2 regions of the Rhodococcus sp. 05-340-2 genome follow, and region 2 is predicted to be linked to the other one. Evidence: riboswitches for the same ligand, from Rfam matches in the RefSeq annotation. Region 2 holds a riboswitch; the other holds the start of a gene.
The links. A riboswitch is a leader RNA that binds a small molecule or an ion and turns the genes downstream of it on or off. The one in region 2 is predicted to bind cyclic di-AMP.
Positions count from the first base shown of each region.

Region 1: linked by a shared signal. The riboswitch ahead of CH271_RS26020 (C40 family peptidase) and the one ahead of CH271_RS06405 (transglycosylase family protein) in region 2 are both predicted to bind cyclic di-AMP.

Region 1 covers NZ_NOYU01000042.1:182,278-192,943, forward strand. The annotation lists gene CH271_RS26000 (AMP-dependent synthetase/ligase) at 1-98, shown strand, start outside; gene CH271_RS26005 (glycosyltransferase family 4 protein) at 109-1,233, opposite strand; gene CH271_RS26010 (hypothetical protein) at 1,257-2,609, opposite strand; gene CH271_RS26015 (C40 family peptidase) at 2,641-3,702, opposite strand; gene CH271_RS26020 (C40 family peptidase) at 4,010-4,564, opposite strand; cyclic di-AMP (ydaO/yuaA leader) riboswitch at 4,581-4,744, opposite strand; gene CH271_RS26025 (hypothetical protein) at 4,860-5,141, opposite strand; gene CH271_RS26030 (DEDD exonuclease domain-containing protein) at 5,289-7,121, shown strand; gene CH271_RS26035 (Lrp/AsnC family transcriptional regulator) at 7,176-7,451, shown strand; gene trpD (anthranilate phosphoribosyltransferase) at 7,464-8,525, opposite strand; gene CH271_RS26045 (hypothetical protein) at 8,577-9,053, opposite strand; gene ctaE (aa3-type cytochrome oxidase subunit III) at 9,205-9,816, shown strand; gene qcrC (cytochrome bc1 complex diheme cytochrome c subunit) at 9,900-10,666, shown strand, end outside.
Region 2 covers NZ_NOYU01000010.1:445,074-455,739, reverse strand. The annotation lists gene CH271_RS06415 (hypothetical protein) at 111-329, shown strand; gene CH271_RS06410 (YccF domain-containing protein) at 332-706, shown strand; cyclic di-AMP (ydaO/yuaA leader) riboswitch at 983-1,183, shown strand; gene CH271_RS06405 (transglycosylase family protein) at 1,192-1,803, shown strand; gene CH271_RS06400 (hypothetical protein) at 1,881-2,069, opposite strand; gene CH271_RS06395 (helicase-associated domain-containing protein) at 2,131-4,422, shown strand; gene CH271_RS06390 (DNA repair helicase XPB) at 4,512-6,167, shown strand; gene CH271_RS06385 (DUF3239 domain-containing protein) at 6,207-6,875, shown strand; gene CH271_RS06380 (LLM class F420-dependent oxidoreductase) at 6,892-7,878, opposite strand; gene CH271_RS06375 (pyridoxal phosphate-dependent aminotransferase) at 7,941-9,113, shown strand; gene CH271_RS06370 (AraC family transcriptional regulator) at 9,110-10,135, shown strand; gene CH271_RS06365 (VOC family protein) at 10,128-10,553, opposite strand; gene CH271_RS06360 (alpha-ketoglutarate-dependent dioxygenase AlkB) at 10,613-10,666, shown strand, end outside.

The sequences.
Region 1 (10,666 bases), on a different contig from region 2:
CGGAGGAGAGCGGCGAGCTGACTCCCACGATGAAGCTCAAGCGCAACGTCATCACCGCGGCGTACGCCGACGAGATCGAGGCGATCTACGCCCGTTGAGCCGTACTGCCTAGATCAACGAACGCAGTTTTTCGGTCAGTACGTCCCAGCGCCATTCCGCGTCCACCCAGGCGCGGCCGGCGTTGCCCATCTGCGTGGCCAGCGTGCGATCGGACAGGATCTTCACGATCGCGTCGGTGATGTCCGAGACCGACGTCCCGTCGACGACGAGGCCGGTCTTGTTGTGCTGCACAGCTTCCGGCGCTCCCCCGGACATGCCTGCGACAACGGGTACTCCGCAAGAAGACGCCTCGAGGTACACGATGCCGAGACCTTCGACATCGAGACCGGCGCCTCGGGTTCGGCTCGGCATCGCGAACACGTCGGCGACGGTGTGGTGGGCGGCGAGCTCCGCCGACGGCACGGTGCCGGTGAACACCACGTGCTGCTCCATCCCGGTGGATCGAACGAGCTCGCGCAGAGTCTTCTCGTACGGCCCGCCGCCGACGATGACCAGAACCGCACCGTCGACGGCCCGGCGGATCCCCGGGAGCGCCCGGACCAGGAAATCCTGGCCCTTGCGCGGAACGAGCCGGGACAGGCACAGAACGGTCGGGCGATCACCGAGGCCGTAGCGCGCGCGGAGTTCCGCTCGTGCAGCGTCGTCGGGCACGAAGCGATCGGTATCGACACCGGGCGGCAGGTGCTCGAGGGCTGCGGTCCGACCGAACGCCGAGCTGAAGCGCCCCCGGGTGTACTTGCTGACGTAGGTCACCACGTCGGTGTTCTCGCCGATCGTGCGCAGAGTCGCCCGCCCACCCGGCACCATCGACCAACCGACCTCGTGACCGTGCGTACTCGCCACGATGCGCTCGGCCCCGGCCTTGCGCAGGTGCGACGACATCACGGCCAGCGGAGCCGACGCACCGAACCACACCGAATCGCAGTCTCGGGACTTCAGGATTCGAGCTGCCCGACGCGCGACGAGCGGAGTGGGCAACATCAGAGTCGTCGGATGCCGGATCACCTCGAACGGCTGCCTGGCGTCGAATTTCTCGTGCGAGTCGCCGCGCCATCGAGGTGCGTAGACCACCAGCTCGTCGGCCGGCAGCTGCGAGGCGAAGCTGTGCAGATAGGACTGGATACCACCCGGGCGAGGCGGAAAGTCGTTCGTCACGAGCAGAGTACGACGCATGGCGTCAACCGTAGCGCCCCGTCTCAGCGGGCCTGGCGAGCCACCCAGTCGCCCCACGAGGCCACGAACTGTGCTCGGTCCGACCCGAGCACCGACGCGAAGGCAGAATCGGTGGAGCTCTCGGACGCAAGAGCTTCGTACAGCGAACGCAGGGTCGACTCCCCGAACCGATCGGCCACGTATGCGAACACCGACCACGCCGATTCGTAGGCCACACTCGACCGGGCACCACCGGCCCCGAAGTCCTCGTTCTTCGGCAGCACCGTCGGCGGCCCACCCGCCGCCACGATCGCCGCGAGAGTGGGCGCAAGTTGCCCGAAGTCGGCACCCGAATTTCGGTACCCGGAGTAGTCGGCGAACCCCTCCGACACCCACAACTCCGTACCGTCGGACGTCCGCGCCCTCGCCGCCACATGGGTCAACTCGTGTCGCAGAACCGAGCGCGCGGTGAACGCAGTCAACCGCGTCGCCGCGTCGGGACCGAACACCACCCGCTGACCCGTCGGCCGGGAGCCGTCCCCCGCAACCGCGTCGGACACCGTCACCGCGGCCACATCGGTGGACGGATCGGATCCCGTCAGTTCGGCGAACTCCTCCGCGGAGGATGCGACGAAGACCAGCCCGTCGCGCGCCCAGTCGTCTCCCCAGAAGTCGGTGACGGCTGCGGTTGCCGACGGAAGTTCGGCCGCGAGGCTCTCGACGAACTGCTCGCGGTCCGGATGGCCCATGACCACCGATGTCCCGGCTGCGGTGGGCACCGAGCGCACGGTCAGAGGGTCGAAATCCCACGGCCCACGCCAGGTGTGGCGTCGGTACTCGGTCAGGTCCGCGTCGTCGACCAGCCGCCACCGACCGTCCCGCTCGGCCACGACCAGTGAGACCGGCCGCCGCGTCGGCGATACGTCCGGACCGGTGACCGCGTAGCGCAGATACACCGAGGGTGCCCACACATCGGTGGAATCGAGCGCCGCGGCGATCGGCGGCGGCACCGGGGTCTCGGGGTCGTCACCCAGGTCGTAGCCGAACTCGGCGAAGGGGACGCCCGGAACCACTGCCGCCCGACGCATCTGTGCTTCCACGAAGTCGGGGTCGGCCTGCGGATCCATCAACTCGCGCAGTGCATCGAGATCTCCGGAGCGAACCGCCCGCGCCCACTGGTCGAGGAGGACGGTCACATCGGCGCGGCGCTGCTGATCGTAGGTCGGCGGGGCCTGAGCGACTGTCACGTCGGCGGTCCCGGCACTGGGCGTGCCGTCGAATCGGTGAATCAGGACGACCGAGACGGCCACGATTGCGACGACCACGACCGCTGTCCAACGCAGCCATGACGATCGGAGGAGAACCTGCAACCCGGATGGCCGGTTCGAGGCGTTCATGCCGCCGTCAGTCGATCGTCGAGACACACCCTCAGTATCGACGCGCCCCGTAGTACGGGAACGAAGCCATCGACTGCACCTTCACGGGAACACCGAAGGTGGAGGCATGCAGCACGTTGCCGTTTCCGGCATAGATGCCGACGTGTGAGATGTCCGGATAGAACAGGACGACGTCACCCGGCTGCAGATCCTTCTGATCCACCGGAGTTCCGCCTGCCGCCTGCGCCTGACTCGACCGCGGCAACGTCTTGCCCACCTGCTTGTACGCCCACACGACCAACCCTGAGCAGTCGAAGCCGTCCGGGCCGGTTGCGCCCCACACGTACGGCTTGCCGATCTGCGTCAGGCCGGCCTGCAGCGCACTGGCACCCGATCCCGGCGTCAGGTTCTGCAGAATCGTGGCGGGGTCGAATCCGTCGGGCAGGGCCGAACCGGCCAGAGCCAGTTGCTCCGAGGACGAGAGCGCACTGTAGGCGGCCATGACCTCGGCTATCTGCCCCTGCAACTCACTCTGCTTGGCCTGGAGGTCGTCGCTGACGGCCTTGGCTTGTTCCGCGGCGACGCGCGCCTGCTCGGCGGCCGTCGTCGCGGCCTGCTCGGCCGTCTCGGCATCCGAGCTCGCCTGCTTGAAACGAGCAACCTGGTCGGCGGTCTCCGCAGAGATCACGTCCAGCGCCGACATTTGGTCGAGCAACTGCTGTGGCGAGTCGCTGACCATGACGGCGAACAGTCGGTTGGTCCGCGCGCCCTGATAGTTGACGTTGGCGACCTTGTCCATGGCCGGTTTGAGCTGCTCCAGCTGAGCCTGCGCTGCGTCCACCGCGGCACGGCTCTGGTCGACGACGACCTGCGCGTCGAGTTGCTGCTGGTTCTTGGCGTCGAGATCGATCTGAGCATTGTGCAGAGATTCGGTGGTCTGCTCGGACTGGCGAGAAAGCTCGGCGAGCTCGGTCTGCGCGTCGGACGCCGAACCGAATCCCGGCTGCGCGGTCGCCGTCGTCGTCGGCACCACGGCGATGCATGCAGTCAGTGCAACAGCAACCAGCGAGTTACGGGCCGTACGCAACGCTCGGGTAGATCTCGATATCGCCACGGAAAGCGACTCTCCGTCCTCACAGATGTCACCTCGACCGAGGCAACGGTTGGAAAAGTAAACCGAAAACGAACCATACCCATGCTCTTACGGGCGCGGACGTGAACACGGTCCGAAATCGACGGGGGTTCGAGGTGACAGGTCACAAAATAAACATCGACCAGGTCTCGATCAGATTACGAACTGGATGCTTCCCTGTCCACCGGACCGGCGTGTCGCGCGGTCCGTGTCCGGATACGCCGACAGGGCCGAGCCGATGAACGGCTCGACCCTGTCGGTCGATCACAGCAGACGTCGGTCGCTCGAATCAGTAACGGCGAGCACCGTCGAACGGCATCGAGGCAAGCGGAGCAACCTTGACCGGCACGCCGGACGTGGATGCATGCACGACATTGCCGTTGCCGACGTAGATGCCCGAGTGCGATCCGTCGTAGAACGAGACGACATCGCCGGGGGCGAGGCTGTCGCGCGAGACCGGAGTGCCTGCGGCCGCCTGGTCGTAGCTCGTACGGGGCAAGCTGATGCCGGCCTGCTTGTACGCCCACTGAACGAGGCCGGAGCAGTCGAACGAATCCGGACCCGAAGCGCCGTACACGTACGGTGCTCCGATCTTGGATTCTGCAGCCTGAACGGCCTTCGCTGCCGGGGTGACCTGGGGTGCCAACGGCGCACCAGGCGCAGGCACACCAGGAATGTTGAGGGGAGGGAGGCCCGGGATGTCAGGAATCTCGAAGGTTCCGACGCCGGGAATGGTGAGGGGGGCCGCCATTGCGGGTGCAGCGGGAAGAATGACCACGCCTGCCGTGAGCGCTCCGGCTACGAGGACTCGCCGCAATGATCGGTTGGAAAGTTGTGACGCCACGAAAGATGGTGCTCCGTTTCTTCCTATCGTCCGCCGACCGAGTTAGCTGACGGGTTCGGGCTGGGAAGAGCAGCCCTACCCACCGGCCACCGTGTGGTGGCTCAGCGGGATTCACCCCAGTAGATATCGGGTTCCCGGTACGAACACTCTCGCGAGTGAACGATTAGGCGGTGACTTGCGACGCCACTCCGGTTTGGACTGGCGAGACTCCGCAAGGTCTCAGGAAGGTTACGAAATGGCATACCCCTGTGTCGACCCCAACTCGCCGAGGCGAGTGAATTCGCCCCGATTCTCGCTAGCCGGCGCGCTGATCCCCCGGTGTGTCACGAGTCGATAACAACGGAACCTCGGCGGCGTCCTCGTCGTTCACGACGAGCTTGAGAGTGGGCACGAGACCGACATCGGCGAGCACACCCATGGCACCGAGTTCTTCCTGCTCGAGAGTGATACGAGACGGCGGACCGACCCACCGCCCGTCCGATCTCGACGGCATCCCCGGAGCCCCGAGAAGCACCGTTACGACGCAGTCCGCGCAGGCGATGTCACGGACCAGGCAGTCACTGCAGTCGATGATCATTGTGATCCTTGTCTCTTTATGGTTTCCGGCGGCCGAATCGGCCGACGAAGCGAAAGATAGCGTCGGGCACCGACAGGTTTCGTGACACGACGACGTTCGGCGGCGCGCTGAGCGTTCTTGTCGGAGGTCGGCCCTAACGTCGTCCCGGTGAGCCTGCCCATCCAGCTGACGTTCGACGAACTCGACACCCCTCTGCACGAGACGACGTTCGTCGTCGTCGACCTCGAGACCACCGGTGGTAGCGCGGACACCGAGGCCATCACCGAGATCGGGGCTGTCAAGGTTCGAGGCGGCGAAATTCTCGGCGAGTTCGCCACCCTGATCGACCCGGGCAGATCCATCCCGCCGTACATCGTGGAGCTGACCGGCATCACATCGGCGATGCTCATCGGCGCGCCGCGCATCGAACGGGTCCTGCCCGGTTTCCTCGAATTCGCCCGCGGTTCGGTGCTGGTGGCGCACAACGCCGGCTTCGACACGGGATTCCTCAAAGCGGCCGCCAGTCGTCTCGACATCGCGTGGCCACGGTTTCAGGTGCTGTGCACCGTCAAGCTGGCTCGTCGAGTTCTGACGCGCGACGAAGCCCCGTCGGTGAAGCTGTCCGCACTGTCGACGTTGTTCCGGTCCGGCACCAGGCCCACGCACCGCGCACTCGACGACGCCCGAGCGACCGTCGACGTTCTGCACGGCCTCATCGAACGTGTGGGCAATCAGGGAGTCCACAGCTACGCCGAGTTGGTCGACTACCTACCCGCGGTGTCGGCCGGCCAGCGCGCCAAACGCGGCCTGGCTGCTCATCTACCCGGCACCCCCGGCGTCTATCTGTTCCGCGGCCCGTCCGACGAGGTGCTGTACGTCGGTACGTCCAACAACCTCAAGCGACGCGTGCGCAACTACTTCACCGGCTCGGAGACGAGAGGCCGGATGAAGGAGATGGTCGCATTGGCCACTCGCGTCGACCACGTCGAGTGTGCGCACGCGCTCGAGGCCGGAGTCCGCGAGCTACGGCTGCTCTCGGCGCACATCCCGCCGTACAACCGCCGCTCGAAGTTTCCCAGGAAGGGGTGGTGGATCACCCTGACCGACGAGGCGTTTCCCCGCCTGTCGATCGTTCGCACGCCGACGCCGAATAGCCTCGGACCGTTCTCGGTTCGCGGCGACGCCGCCGAGGCCGCTGCGCTCGTCGCGGAGTTCTGCCGCCTACGAACGTGCACTCGACGTCTGGCTCGCTCGGTCCGACACGGTGACCACTGCCCGGCAACCGACGTCGGAGGCTGCCCAGCGGCACTGTCCGGCCCGTTGACGGCCGACGAGTACTCGGACGCCCCGACACAGTTTCTCGCCCTCGTGTGCGGTCAGGACGATGCCGTTCTCTACTCCATGCGCCGCCGCGTCGCCGAGTTGGCGGACAAGGAGCTGTACGAGACGGCAGCTCGTCTACGCGACCGAATCGCGATCACCGTCGATGCACTGCGCAGGATGCACCGATCGGCAGCAGTGGCCACCATTGCCGAACTGGTTGCGGCGAAGCGGACGTCCGACGGCGGGTGGGAGTTGATCGTGGTGCGCTTCGGGCGTCTGGCCGGCGCTGCCGTCGCGCCGCGCGGAGTGCATCCGATGCCTGTTGTCGATGCCATCACCGCGTCGGCCGAGACGGTGCTGCCCGATACCACCCCGCTTCGCGGCGCGCCGCCGGAGGAAGTCGGACTGATTGCGGCCTGGCTGCGTACGGACGGCGTCCGAATCGTGCGTACGAGCAGTGGGTACTGCAGCCCGGCACGGTCGGCGGGTTCGTGGGGGTCGTGGTGTCGGACGGCGCGAGAAGCAGCACGGGCAGGAGTGGAGCCTGCGGAACGACCGTTCAGGGCAGGAGTGGAGCCTGCGGAACGACCGTTCAGGGCAGGAGTGGAGCCTGCGGAACGACCGTTCAGGGCAGGAGTGGAGCCTGCGGAACGACTCATGCAGCACGGCAGCAACTAGGGTCTGGGGGTAGCTCGCGTCGGACACCGAGCTCGAGATGCTTGAGGAGCACAGATGATCAATGCCATCGTCTTGATCGACGCCGAGGCCGACTTGATTCCGGAGGCGGCTCAGGCCGTTGCCGATGTCGACGGGGTGTCGGAGGTCTACTCGTGTGCTGGGGATGTCGATTTGATCGCCATCGTCAAGGTTCGCGATCATGCTTCGATCGCAGAGGTCATCACCAAGCACATCAATCGTGTGCGGGGAGTGCGCAGCACCACCACTCACATTGCGTTCCAGTCCTATTCGAGCGCCGATGTCGATGCCGGCTTCTCGATAGGCGAGTAGGCGTCCTCTACATCAGTCGACGAGTTCGTTGGTGCATCGACCCCAATCGGCGAGCAGACGTGCTGCCGCGCCCGAATCGACTGTCGTTGCGGCAGTGGCCAATCCGGCTTCGATCCGGGTGTGGAGGTCGCCGGACACGCCATGGTGCGCTGCCATTGCTGCGGCCGCGTTGAGCAGTACTGCATCGCGCACGGGGCCGTGTTCACCGGCGAACACGCGATGCGCCACGGCTGCGTTGAATTGGGCGTCTCCGCCTTTCAGAGCTTCGATGGGCGCTCGGGCGATGCCGTAGTCGAGCGGGTCGATCGTCTCGACTTTCACCGAACCACCGGACACCACGTGCACGGTCGTGGTGGTCGACAGGGTGATCTCGTCCAGTCCGTCGTCGCCGCGGACGACGAGCACCGAGCTGCCCCTGGCGGCGAACACGTCGGCGACCACGGGGACCAGGTTCTCGAACGCGCAGCCGATCAGGCCTGCGCGCGGACGGCCCGGGTTCGTCAGTGGCCCCAGCACGTTGAAGACCGTGGGGATTCCGATTTCCTTGCGCGGTGCGGCAGCGAAGCGCAGTGCGGGGTGGTGGATCGGCGCGAAGCAGAAGCCGATGCCGACCTGCTCGACGCTCGCCGCGACTGCGGCGGCCCCGAGTGTCACGCGGACACCCAACGCCTCGAGCACGTCGGTCGTGCCGCTCTTCGACGAGGCTGCGCGGTTGCCGTGCTTGACGACTCGGATGCCGCTGGCAGCGACGACGATGGCGGCCATCGTGGAGATGTTGACGGTGTCTGCTCCGTCCCCTCCGGTCCCCACGACGTCGACGGCGTCGGTGTCGGTGTGCACCAGCACTGCGTGCGCCAGCATCGACTCGGCCAGTCCGTTCACCTCCGCCGGCGTCGGGCCCTTCATCTTGAGCGCTACGCCGAAGGCTGCGATCTGCGCGGCTGTCGCGTTGTCGGCCATGATCTCGTCCATGACCCAGCCGGTGTCGGCGCTGGACAGGTCGGTGTGGTTCGTCAACGCGCCGAGGATTCGACGCCAGGTTCGCGGCTGTTCGTCGCTGATCGCTGCGGTCATGGTGGTTCTGCCGTGCCCTTCTGCCGTCGATGCACTCGGTGCCGTGGAAGCTTAGCCAGACGCTGCGTCGGGCTGCGCGGGCTGCAGCGCGTCCCAGCCGAGTACGGCTCCCCCTCGACGCTGAGCGAGGCCCGCCATGCGAGAACGCTCCTGCGAGCAGTGCAAGGCGTCGAGCACCTGCACACGTTGCAGCACCAGAGGGACGCCGTCGTCGACCTTCGGGCGATAGCCCTCGCTGTCCGCGAGTTCGACGTTCGGTCCGACTTCGTAACCGTCCTGCGCCGCGACGGACGCGGCGTCCTCCACTTCGTGAGCGGGCAACAGCAGATGGTGCCGAAGCAGCACGTCCGACGCCTCCGTCCACACCGGCTGGGTCCTCGCCGCTTCGTCGAGCACGGCCGAGCAAGCCTGTGCATCGTCGAAGCAACTCGCCACTGCCACCAGGTCGTCACGGGTGGGGTCCAGACGTTCGGCCGTCGATCGCGAGAACAGTCTCCGAAACCATCCACCTTCGGTGCGCTTTGCCATGAGGCCAGCCTTGCACGACTGGACCCTACCGGCCCGTACAGGGCCTCCCACCAGCACGGGAACAAGGAGGCACTCGGATTCGTTCCGACACGACGCGCCAAGAGCGGACCCGGATATGCCTTCCGTACTACGACGGGTCATACTTCTCTTTGTGACGAGCGCTGTAGGGACTCAAGGATCGGCAATCACCCAACGCGTGCACTCGCTGAACCGCCCCAATATGGTCAGCGTCGGCACGATCGTGTGGCTGTCTAGTGAACTCATGTTCTTCGCCGGGCTGTTTGCGATGTACTTCGTCGCACGCGCCCAGGCGAATGGAATCTGGCCGCCGGAGCCGACGGAACTGAACCTCGCTCTCGCTGTGCCGGTGACCGCGGTGCTGATCGCATCGTCGTTCACCTGCCAGCTGGGTGTGTTCGCCGCCGAGCGAGGTGACGTCTTCGGACTGCGCCGCTGGTACATCATCACGTTGGTCATGGGCGCGTTCTTCGTGGCCGGCCAGGCGTACGAGTACTACCACATGGTCCACGAGGGCACGACGCTCTCGAGCAGCGTGTACGGCTCGGTCTTCTACATCACGACCGGCTTCCACGGACTGCACGTGATCGGCGGACTCATCGCCTTCGTGTTCCTGATCACCAGGACGCTGGTCAGTAAGTTCACGCCCGCGCAGGCCACCGCCGCCATCGTCGTTTCGTACTACTGGCACTTCGTCGACATCGTCTGGATTGCCCTCTTCGCAACGATCTACTTCATCCGCTAGTGACAGTCAGCACGCCAAAGATAACGAGCGAACGGATTCAGCCCCCGACGTTCGGTCCGTCCCGACACGACAAGGGATAGAAGATGAGTTCATCTCCCCCAGCAGCATCCGACGACAACGCCGCCTCCAAGACGAGACGGCAGCGTAAGACGCGCCGACGCATCACCGGTGCGCTCGTACTGATGATGGGCCTTCTGAGCGCAGGGTTCCTCGCTTCGGCTCTGACGCCGACCCCGCAGGTCGCGACCGCCGATACCGATTCGGCAGCGCTGATCCGCGAGGGCAAGCAGCTCTACGACACGTCCTGCGTCACGTGCCACGGTGCCAACCTGCAGGGTGTTCAGGATCGCGGACCGAGCCTCATCGGCGTCGGCGAAGCAGCCGTGTACTTCCAGGTGTCGAGCGGCCGTATGCCCGCCGTTCGCAACGAGGCACAGGCGATGCGCAAGCCGCCGAAGTTCAACGACAAGCAGATCGACGCCCTCGGTGCGTTCATCAACGCCAACGGCGGCGGACCCACAGTCATCCGCGACGAGAACGGTGAGATCGCCCAGGAGTCGCTGCGCGGCGGCGACATCGGACGCGGCAGCGAACTGTTCCGTCTCAACTGCGCTTCCTGCCACAACTTCACCGGTGAAGGCGGCGCTCTGTCCTCGGGCAAGTTCGCACCGTCCCTCGGCCCTGCCAACGAGCAGGAGATCTACACCGCGATGGTCACCGGTCCGCAGAACATGCCGAAGTTCTCCGATCGTCAGCTGACGATCGAGGAGAAGTCCGACATCATCGCGTACGTCAAGTCGGCCCAGGAAACGCTTCCCGCAGGCGGTTGGAGCATCGGAAGCTTCGGTCC
Region 2 (10,666 bases):
ACGTAGGACGCGAATACGTCAGTCTAGCGCGGTGATCCCGGATAGAGCATTCGAGTTGTTCCCTGCACCGCGCTCTTCACAGTGCCCCGTTTCGCACTACCGTGGTGTACGTGGACACAACGACCCGTAAGAGCAGCACCACTCTGCTGCGCATCGCGCTGGCCCTGTTCGCGATCGGCCTCGTCGCCATCGTCGCGATCCTCATGTTTCCGATCTTCTCCGACGCCAAGCCACCACTGGGGCTGTACCTGACGGCCATGTTCTCCGCGCCGACCGGCTTCGTGTTGGCCCTGGTGTACGCGCTGGCATCCGGACGAAGGGCGCGCTGACCATGCGGTTGATACTGAACGTCATCTGGCTGGTGTTCGGCGGCCTGTGGCTGGCGCTGGGCTACTTCCTCGCCGGACTGCTGCTGTGCATCCTGATCGTGACCATTCCGTTCGGCATCGCGTCGTTCCGCATCGGCGTCTACGCGCTGTGGCCGTTCGGGTCGACGATCGTGGACAAGCCGGGATCCGGGTCCGGCGCGCTCGTCGGGAACGTGCTCTGGTTGATCCTCGCCGGGTGGTGGTTGGCGCTGACTCATGTGGTCACCGCCGTCGCGATGGCGATCACCATCATCGGCATCCCGTTGGCGATCGCGAACCTGAAGATGATTCCCGTATCCCTGATGCCCCTCGGCAAGGACATCGTTGCCGTTCGGTGACCTTCCGAACCGCTTCCGGTCGATGTGACTTCCATCACATCACGCTCCGGTAACGGGTAGGCAACGGACAGGGGTTCAATGCCCGGCACGTCCACTAGCTGGGCCGACTCGAGAGACCCGAAAGGGGTACGAAATGCGCTCTCGACGACACCTCGAAATCGACAGTTACCAAATAGTGACGTAAGGCGGGAATTTCAGTACGGTCAGCAGCGGCCGGAAAGTTCGGCCGAATTCCGACCCGCAGCGCCAAACCTCGTCCCGCGGGAACCGGAACACCCTCGACGATCACCCAGGGGACGAGGACGGGGGACCCACGTCCTCCACGGACAACCGGGAAGTTGTAGCGACTCACGAAGTCGCACCGACTTCCCTTGGGGTGAAGCCCAATTGCCCACTCGCAGGAGTGAGCGAAAAGGCCGGGCTACCTCTCAGCCCGAACCCGACAGCTGACCTCGCAGGCGCGTGTGGAGAGGATTTCAACTCGTATGAGCGGACGTCATCGCAAGCCGAGCACCACTGGCAAGACCGTCGCAAAGGTCGCTGTCACCGGAGCCATCATGGGCACCGCAAGCATCGCCTTCACCGGCACCGCCAACGCGGCACCGGATTCCGACTGGGACCGACTGGCACAGTGTGAAGCCGGCGGCAACTGGGGCATCAACACCGGCAACGGATTCCAGGGCGGGTTGCAGTTCTCCCCCAGCACCTGGAACGCACACGGCGGCCAGCAGTACGCGGCCACGGCCAACCAGGCCAGCCGCGAAGAGCAGATCGCAGTCGCAGAGAAGGTCCTCGACTCGCAGGGCTGGGGCGCATGGCCGTCCTGCTCCTCGAGCCTCGGACTGAGCAGCGCGCCCACCGAGCGCAGCGTTCCGGTCACCCCCAAGGCACCGGAAGTTCCCGCACTGCCCGACCTGACGTCCATCCCGGCAGTCGACAACTCGGCCGAGGTCGTCGAGGGCATCGTCACCGCCGTCCAGAACATCACCAACGATCCGCAGATCGCCTCGTTCGTGCAGAACGCGGCCCAGGGCATCCAGCTCGATCCGCAGATCGTGAACTTCTACCAGGCCAACAAGGCATTCCTGCCTCAGTAAGCGCCCGCGACGGTTCAGCTCGTACGAAAAAAGCCCCCGACGGATGTCGGGGGCTTTTTCGTGCTCGAGTGCCGCAGCTAGCGATTGACCACGGTCACCGGATGGGCATAGGGGAGGTCTTCGACGGGCAGCGGGAACTCCGTGTCTTCGCCGAAGGGTGACAAGCCACCCGAGCGAGCGGACGAGAGTTCGGTCACCGCGTGGTCACCGCGAGCGGTTTCCGGCCAGCCTGGATCGACATAGGGCTTCTTCGACTTGTTCACCATGCGCCTATTTTGACACCTGCCCTGCGGCAAGCACCAGCCCAGGTCTCTAATCTGATAGACGATGACCGACACGACTGCGCACCGACACACCGACACGCCCCCGGATCTGCCTCAGTGGATCGCAGCTCGCAGCGACGCCGAGCTGATCAGGGCCATGTCGCTGCGTCCGGATCTGACCGCGCCGCCGCCCGCATCCCTGGCCGTGCTGGCCGGTCGGGCCGAGCAGCGCCGGTCGATCCTGCACACCGCCGACACCCTCGACACCCTGGCCCTGACGGTGCTCGAGATCCTCGCCATCGAAGAGGCGTACGAGCGGCCCGTCACCCGCGCCGCGCTGCTGGCCGTGGTCGCCAAACGCGCACCGGCCAAGAGCGTGGACAAGGCACTGGCCCAGCTGCGCGAACGCCTGCTGGTGTGGGGCGACGCAGCCGGTTTCCGGATCGGCGCCACAGCGGCGGACGCGGTGCCGTGGCGCATCGGCCGCGCTCTCGACCCGGTGGACAACCTCACCGAATCACACATCACCGCGGCCCTCGCCGAACTCGGTGACGGCGAACGCAGTCTTCTCGAGACCCTCGCCAGATCGTCCCCGACCGGCCGTACCCGCGACGCCGCACCGGGCACGCCGCCGGATCGACCCGTCCAGAAGCTGCTCGCCGCAGGCCTGCTGATCTGGTTGGACGAGCAAACCGTCGAGCTTCCCGTCCAGGTCGGGCAGATCCTGCGCGGCGAACCGATGTCGGACCCACGCTCGCTCGCCGAACCCAAGCTCGCCACCGGCACGTATTCGCTCGCCGATGTCGACGCCGCTGCCGCAGGAGAGGCACTCGAGCTGGGTCGGCACTGCGTCGCAGTGATCGAGGCACTGTCCGCTTCTCCTGCACCCGCTCTCAAGGCCGGCGGCCTCGGAGTGCGCGAGCTCCGCAAGATCAGCAAGGCAACCGGCCTCGACGACGACCGAGTGAGTGTCCTCGTCGAGTTGCTGTCGGCCGCCCATCTCATCTCGAGCGGAACACCGGACCCGGTTCCTGCGTCCGACAACGGCGACGACTACTGGGCGCCGACCCCTGCCGTCGACGCATGGCTCACCGCAGCCCCGGCGGCCCGCTGGCACACCCTCGCCTCCGCTTGGCTCGAAGTGCCGCGGGCACCGTGGGTCATCGGGATGCGTGACCCCAACGACAAGCCCATCGCCGCCCTGTCCGAGGAAGTCCGCTCTCCTGCCGCACCGCGGGATCGACGCATGATCCTGGAATTGCTCGCCGAACTCGGCAGTGGGCACGCAGCGCAGCCCGCCGACCTCGCCCGCACCCTGGCGTGGCGTCGACCCCGGTGGTCGGGGCGCTTCGGCGTCACGCCCGTCGGACATGTCCTCGCCGAGGCAACGGCTCTCGGCATCGTCGCCCGTGGGGCGATCTCGACCCCGGGCCGCTCCCTGCTGCACGACGGCAATGCCGAGGCCGACATGCGTGCGGCCCTGCCCGAGCCCATCGACTACGTCCTGGTGCAAGCCGATCTCACGCTGGTGGCACCCGGCCCGCTCGAGCCGGACCTGCAGGATCGAATCGAACTGGTCGCCGATGTGGAATCCGCGGGCGCAGCCACGATGTACCGGATCAGCGACACCAGCCTGCGCCGCGCTCTCGATGTGGGACTGAGCGCCTCCGAGCTGCACACGTTGTTCGCCACCCACTCGCGCACGCCGGTGCCCCAGGCCTTGACCTATCTGATCGACGACGTGGCTCGTCGGCACGGCCGGCTACGAGCAGGCGTCGCCGCGTCGTTCGTTCGATGCGAGGATCCGGCATTGCTGGCCGAGGTGATGGCGTCCCCGGCGGCCGAATCGCTGGCCCTGAGAGCGCTGGCTCCGACCGTCGCGATCTCCCAGGCCCCGCTCGCCGAGGTGCTCACGGTCCTGGCCGGAGCCGGGTTTGCGCCTGCGGGCGAGGACTCGTCCGGCACCATCGTCGATCTGCGATCCCGCGGGTCGCGGGTATCGGCGAGGCGGCCACGCCAGGCGTTCCGCACTCCGGCCGTCCCCACCGAGGAACAGCTGGGTTCGTTGGTGCGCGGGATGCGCGCTGCCGACAGAGCAGCAGGCAACGGCGGCGCAGTGGTGCGGGCCGACGGATCTCGGGCCAGCAGCACCGCGACGATGACGCTGCTGCAGACCGCGGCGAAGGTCAAACGGAGCGTGAGCATCGGCTACGTCGATGCCCAGGGCGTGGCGACCCATCGCATCGTCGATCCGATCAGCATCGGCGGCGGCCAACTCGACGCGTTCGACCCCGCCACCGGTGGGGTTCGGCGCTTCACGCTGCACCGGATCACCTCGGTCGCGTTGGTCGAGTAGACCGGGCTCACGTGCACGCACGCCCCTACCTGTGGACAATGGAGAAGTTGCGCTCTTTCGGGCGCAGCAGATGTCTCTAGGAGGAACCCGTGACCGACGGCCCGCTGATCGTCCAGTCCGACAAAACGCTGTTGCTCGAGGTCGATCACGAACTCGCGGGTGCAGCGCGGGCGGCCATCGCACCGTTCGCGGAGCTCGAACGTGCCCCCGAGCACGTGCACACCTATCGCATCACCCCGCTGGCACTGTGGAACGCACGTGCCGCAGGCCACGACGCCGAGCAGGTGGTCGACGCGCTGGTGAACTTCTCGCGTTACGCGGTACCGCAACCGTTGCTGGTCGACATCGTCGACACCATGGCGCGCTACGGCCGGTTGCAGTTGGTCAAGAGCCCGATACACGGTCTGGTCCTGATCAGCCTCGACCGCGCAGTGCTCACAGAGGTGATGCGCCACAAGAAGATTGCGCCCATGCTCGGCGCGATGGTCGACGAGGACACGGTGATCGTGCATCCGAGCGAACGCGGCCACGTGAAGCAGATGTTGCTCAAGATCGGCTGGCCTGCCGAGGACCTCGCCGGCTACGTCGACGGAGAAGCCCACCCCATCGAGCTCGACACCGAGGGCGGCAACTGGACGCTGCGCGACTACCAGGAGATGGCGGCCGATTCGTTCTGGGCCGGCGGCTCGGGCGTCGTCGTACTGCCCTGTGGCGCGGGCAAGACGATGGTCGGCGCAGCAGCGATGGCCAGAGCCAAGGCGACCACGCTGATTCTGGTCACCAACACCGTCGCCGGTCGGCAGTGGAAACGCGAACTCATCGCACGCACCTCGCTCACCGAGGAGGAGATCGGCGAGTATTCGGGAGAGCGCAAAGAGATTCGCCCTGTGACAATTGCCACGTATCAGGTGATCACGCGTCGTACCAAGGGTGAGTACAAGCACCTCGAGCTCTTCGATTCCCGCGACTGGGGATTGGTGATCTACGACGAGGTGCATCTACTCCCCGCGCCGGTGTTCCGTATGACGGCCGATCTGCAGTCGCGTCGACGCCTCGGCCTCACCGCGACGCTCGTCCGCGAGGACGGCCGCGAGGGCGACGTCTTCTCGCTGATCGGGCCCAAGCGCTACGACGCGCCGTGGAAGGACATCGAGGCGCAGGGCTGGATCGCACCGGCCGAGTGCATCGAGGTTCGCGTCACCCTCACCGATGCCGAGCGCATGTCGTACGCGGTCGCCGAGCCCGAGGAGCGCTACAAGCTGTGTTCGACGGCGCACACGAAGATCGCCGTCGTGAAATCGATCCTCGCCAAACACCAGGACGCTCCGACGTTGGTCATCGGTGCGTACCTCGACCAGCTGAACGAGCTCGGTGAAGCGCTGAACGCTCCGGTCATTCAGGGCTCGACCAAGAACAAGGAACGTGAAGTGCTGTTCGACGCGTTCCGCAAGGGCGAGATCCAGACGCTCGTGGTGAGCAAGGTCGCGAACTTCTCGATCGACCTTCCGGAAGCCTCCGTGGCGGTGCAGGTTTCGGGAACGTTCGGCTCCAGGCAGGAAGAGGCTCAGCGCCTCGGCCGACTGCTCCGACCGAAACACGACGGCGGTCAGGCACACTTCTACTCGGTGGTCTCCCGCGACACCCTCGATGCCGAGTACGCAGCCCACCGTCAGCGTTTCCTCGCCGAACAGGGCTACGCCTACCGCATCACCGACGCGGACGATCTGCTCGGTCCGGCGATCTGAGACTTCGGGTCGGCTCGGTGCCGTGCTAGGAATACCTGTGTGCGCAAGTTCGAGTTCCCTGTAGACGTAGCCCACGCGAAGTCGGTCAACGAGACGTTCACCGAGCTTCGCCGGTTGCGGGCATCCGCAGCGCTCACCGCGGTGTTCCTGATCGCGCTGGGAGCGTGGTTCATCTGGATCGCGGCCCCGTGGTCGTACATCCTCGGCGTGGTGTTCCTGATCGGCGCGGCCACCTCGCTCTGGGTGATGCTGTGGGCGCCCCGAAAGATGGGTTCCATCGAATCGCAATATGCTGCAGGCGATCTGGTGCCGGCGGTGGTGACCGAGAAGCTACCGAGTGGAGCAATACTGCTGGCCCTGGTCGATATCGCGAAGCCGGAGGTCGACGAGCCGCACTTCGTGTTGATCACCCGCGTCGTGCGGTCGCTTCCCGGACACGCCGTCGAGCGGGGCGCACAGGTGCCCGCGGTGTCGGTTCTCGCGGACCGTGGCCGAAACACCGGCGGTCGAACGTGGCAGTTGGCCTCGGCGATGCCCATCGCATGGGGAACCACCGATCCGGCAGTCATCACACGCGCCGTCGAGGAGATCACCGAGGGTGAGTGGGCGTTGCTGCACGCCAACATCGGCCTGTCGGAGAAGGTCCGCACGGCCAAGAACCAACAGTTGCTCATCGATCCTGCGGATCTTCCCGACGACCTGCGCTAGAGCCTGCAGCAACGACCTAAGCCAGTGCGGCGATCACTTCCCGCTCGAAGAGTTCGATGCCGGAGCGGTCGTAGGCCGCTTCGGGGAAATAGAAGATGCCGTACGTCATCCCTTGGTCCTGCAGCGCCGTCAGGTTTTCGACGATCTGCTCAGGAGTTCCCACTGCGGGCATGCCGCGGTACGCATCGAGTGCGCTGTGCGCCTTCTCGGCGCCCACGTACTCGGTCAGGCGAGCTTCGAGGGCGCGCAGTCTGTCTTCCACCTCGGCCTCGGTCGCGCCGATGGCGACGTTGTAGTTCGCCGAACGGACGATGGCATCGAAATCGGTACCCACGGTCGCGCAATGCTCGCGCAGCAGAGCAGATTTCGTGGCGAATCCGGTGGGGGTTCCGTCGAAGTTGGTGTAGTTCGCGTACTTCGCGGCGATCTTCAGAGTCACCTTCTCGCCGCCGCCCGCGATCCACAGCGGAATGCCTCCCTCCTGCAACGGTAGGGGTCGCACCACGGCACCGTCGATCTCGTAGTACTTGCCGTCGAGGAACACCTCTCCGGCCGTCCATGCCTGCTTGAAGATCTGCACACCCTCGTCGAGCCTGCCCAATCGTTCTCCGGCAGAGGGGAACCCGTAGCCGTAGGCGCGGAACTCGTGCTCGTGCCAGCCGCCTCCGATGCCCATCTCGACGCGGCCGCCGGAGATGATGTCGACGGTGGCAGCAACTTTGGCGAGGTAGGCCGGGTTGCGGTACGCCATCGCCGTGCACATCTGTCCCAGCCTGATGCGTGACGTGGATGCGGCCAAGGCGGACATCAGCGACCAGGCCTCGTGCGTCGCCTCGTCGGTCGCGGTCGGAACGGTGTGGAAGTGGTCGTAGACCCACAGAGATTCCCACGGACCGGCCTCGGCGGCGAGCGCGTGATCGCGCATCGCACTCCAGTGCCGGGCAGGGTCGATACCGACGAGATCGAGACGCCACCCCTGTGGCACGAACAATCCGAATCGCATGACAGGCACAGTACAGACGCAGGGCGAAGGACCGGTTCCGGTCTGTGAACTACGCTGCAGGAATGTCCGAGTTGTTCCCCTCGCGCACAGTGGCACGGTTGCGCCCGTTCGCATCGACGATCTTCGCCGAGATGACCGCTCTCGCCGTCGAGAAGAATGCCGTCAACCTCGGGCAGGGCTTCCCCGACACCGACGGCCCACCGGCCATGCTCGAGGCCGCGCGTGAGGCCATCGCCAGCGGCCTCAACCAGTACTCCCCCGGCCCCGGCATGCCGGTGCTGCGCGCTGCCATCGCCGACGACAGGGCGGCCAGATTCGGTCAGAGCTACGACCCCGATTCTCAGATACTCGTTACCGTCGGTGCCACCGAGGCGATCTCGGCGTCCCTCCTCGGTCTGATCGAGCCAGGCGACGACGTCCTGTTGATCGAGCCGTTCTACGACTCCTACGCGGCCGCCATCGCTCTGGCCGGTGCCACCAGGACCGCCGTGTCGCTCGTCGCCGACGGCAACGGGTGGACCGTCGACACCGACGCCCTCGAACGCGCCGTCGGGCCCCGAACACGCATGCTGATCGTCAATTCCCCGCACAACCCCACCGGCACGGTCTTCGACCGCGACACCATGATCCGCATCGCCGACATCGCGGTGGCACACGATCTGTTGGTCCTCACCGACGAGGTCTACGAGCACCTCGTCTTCGACGGCCGCGTGCACACCCCGATCGCGACACTGCCCGGAATGTTCGAGCGCACCGTCACCGTGTCGAGTGCCGCGAAGACCTTCAATGCCACCGGATGGAAGACGGGCTGGGCGCTCGGCCCTTCCCGATTGATCGACGCCGTCCGCGCCGCCAAACAGTTCATGAGCTTCGTGGGCGGCACTCCGTTCCAGCCGGCCGTGGCCTACGCACTGGAGCACGAGCAGGCGTGGATATCGGCGATGCGCGACGGCCTGCAACGCAAACGAGACACGCTCTCGGACGCTCTCGCCGCCGCGGGATCGGATGTGAAGTACAGCGCGGGAACGTATTTCGTCTGTGCCGACATCGCACCGATCGGGCGCGGTGACGCCTACGAGTTCTGCCGTGCCCTACCGGATCTGGTGGGCGTCGCCGCCGTTCCGGTCACGGCGTTCGTGGACGAGCCAGCTCCCTGGAAATCGTTGGTGCGCTTCGCTTTCTGCAAACAGGACGAGGTACTCGCCGACGCGGCCGAGAGGCTACGGAAGTTGTGACTCCGCAACCGACGATCCCGGCGTACTTCGTGAGGCAGGCCGTCGACCTCGCGACGAAGAGCGGAGTGGACCTGACCTACCCACTGTCGATGGCCGGCATCGGAGCCACCATCCTCGACAATCCGACGGAGCGTCTGACCACTCGGCAGGTCACCGCGTTCACCCAGGCCGTCTGGACGATGACCGGCGACGAACTGTTCGGTCTCGCCGCAGTACCGGTGCGCCGCGGGAGCTTTCGCGTGGTGTGCCAGACACTCATACACACCGAGAACCTGTGGGCTGCACTGATTCGAATGTCCGAGACCATGCGGGTACTGATACCGGTGCGCCCCATGACGATCGATCGAACCGAAGAATCCACGGTCTTGACCGTGCACGTCACCCCCACCACCCATCTGAGCCCGGAAGGCAACCAACTCGCCGAGCGACTGCTGACCGACTTCCTGTTGATTCTGTTGCACCGATTCGCAGCGTGGCTCATCGGCAGCCGGGTCAAGCTTCTGTCGGTGCAACTGCCCTACGCGCTGCCGGGACCCGAGGCGGGAAAGATGTACGACGCCATCTTCGGAACCCACGTGGAGTTCGGAACCGAGCTCGCCACACTGGAATTCGACAGCGCGGTGATGCGGGCACCGATCGTGCAGACCGAGGCGAGTCTGGCGGAGTATCTCGCGGAGTCGCCCAATCTGCTGTTCTCGTCCCGGGATTACGACAGCACTGCGTCGAGCCAGGTTCGCCGCGCCCTGGAAACGGGATTCAAAGGTGGCGCACCGGGAACCGACGAGATCGCGGCAATGCTGAACATCAGCCCACCGCACCTGCGACGAATCCTTCGGCAGGAGGGCACCTCCATCAACCAACTGCGCGAAGAGGTGCTGCGCGACGCAGCGATCTCCGGGCTCAGCCGCGGAGACAGCGTCGACGACATCTCTGCCCGGTTGGGCTTCTCCGAGCCCAGCGCGTTCCGCCGAGCCTTCAAGCGTTGGACCGGTCAGACCCCCGGCGCATACCGTCTCAGCTGACGCAGAACTCGTTGCCCTCGGGATCGGTCATCGTGATCCAGACACTGGGGCCCTGATGTCCTCGATGCAACACCGACGCACCCCGTGCTTCCAGTTGCGTGACCACCGATTCACGCTCGTCGCCGACGCGGATGTCGAGGTGCAACCGATTCTTCACCGATTTCGGCTCGGCCACCGACTGGAACAGCACCCGTGGGCTGCCGGGTGACTCGGGATCGACGATCGCCGCGCCCGCCTGCCACACCAGAACGCCCTCGAACGTGATCGTGTCCTCTTCGCGGGCATGGCCGGCAGCGACCATCTCACGGATGAAGTCCTCGTTGCTGGGTTCGACCTGCCAGCCCAGAGTCTGCGCCCACCATTTCGCCAGCGCATGCGGGTTCGCACTGTCGACGACGACCTGAAATCGATATCCCATGACGGCACGCTACCGCCGTTCGCTGGAAATGGGAACACACGTTCGATACAGTGGCGGTCATGTCGCTCGCCATGCAGGGCTCGTTGTTCGGTGACGCCGACGGTGGCGTCGGG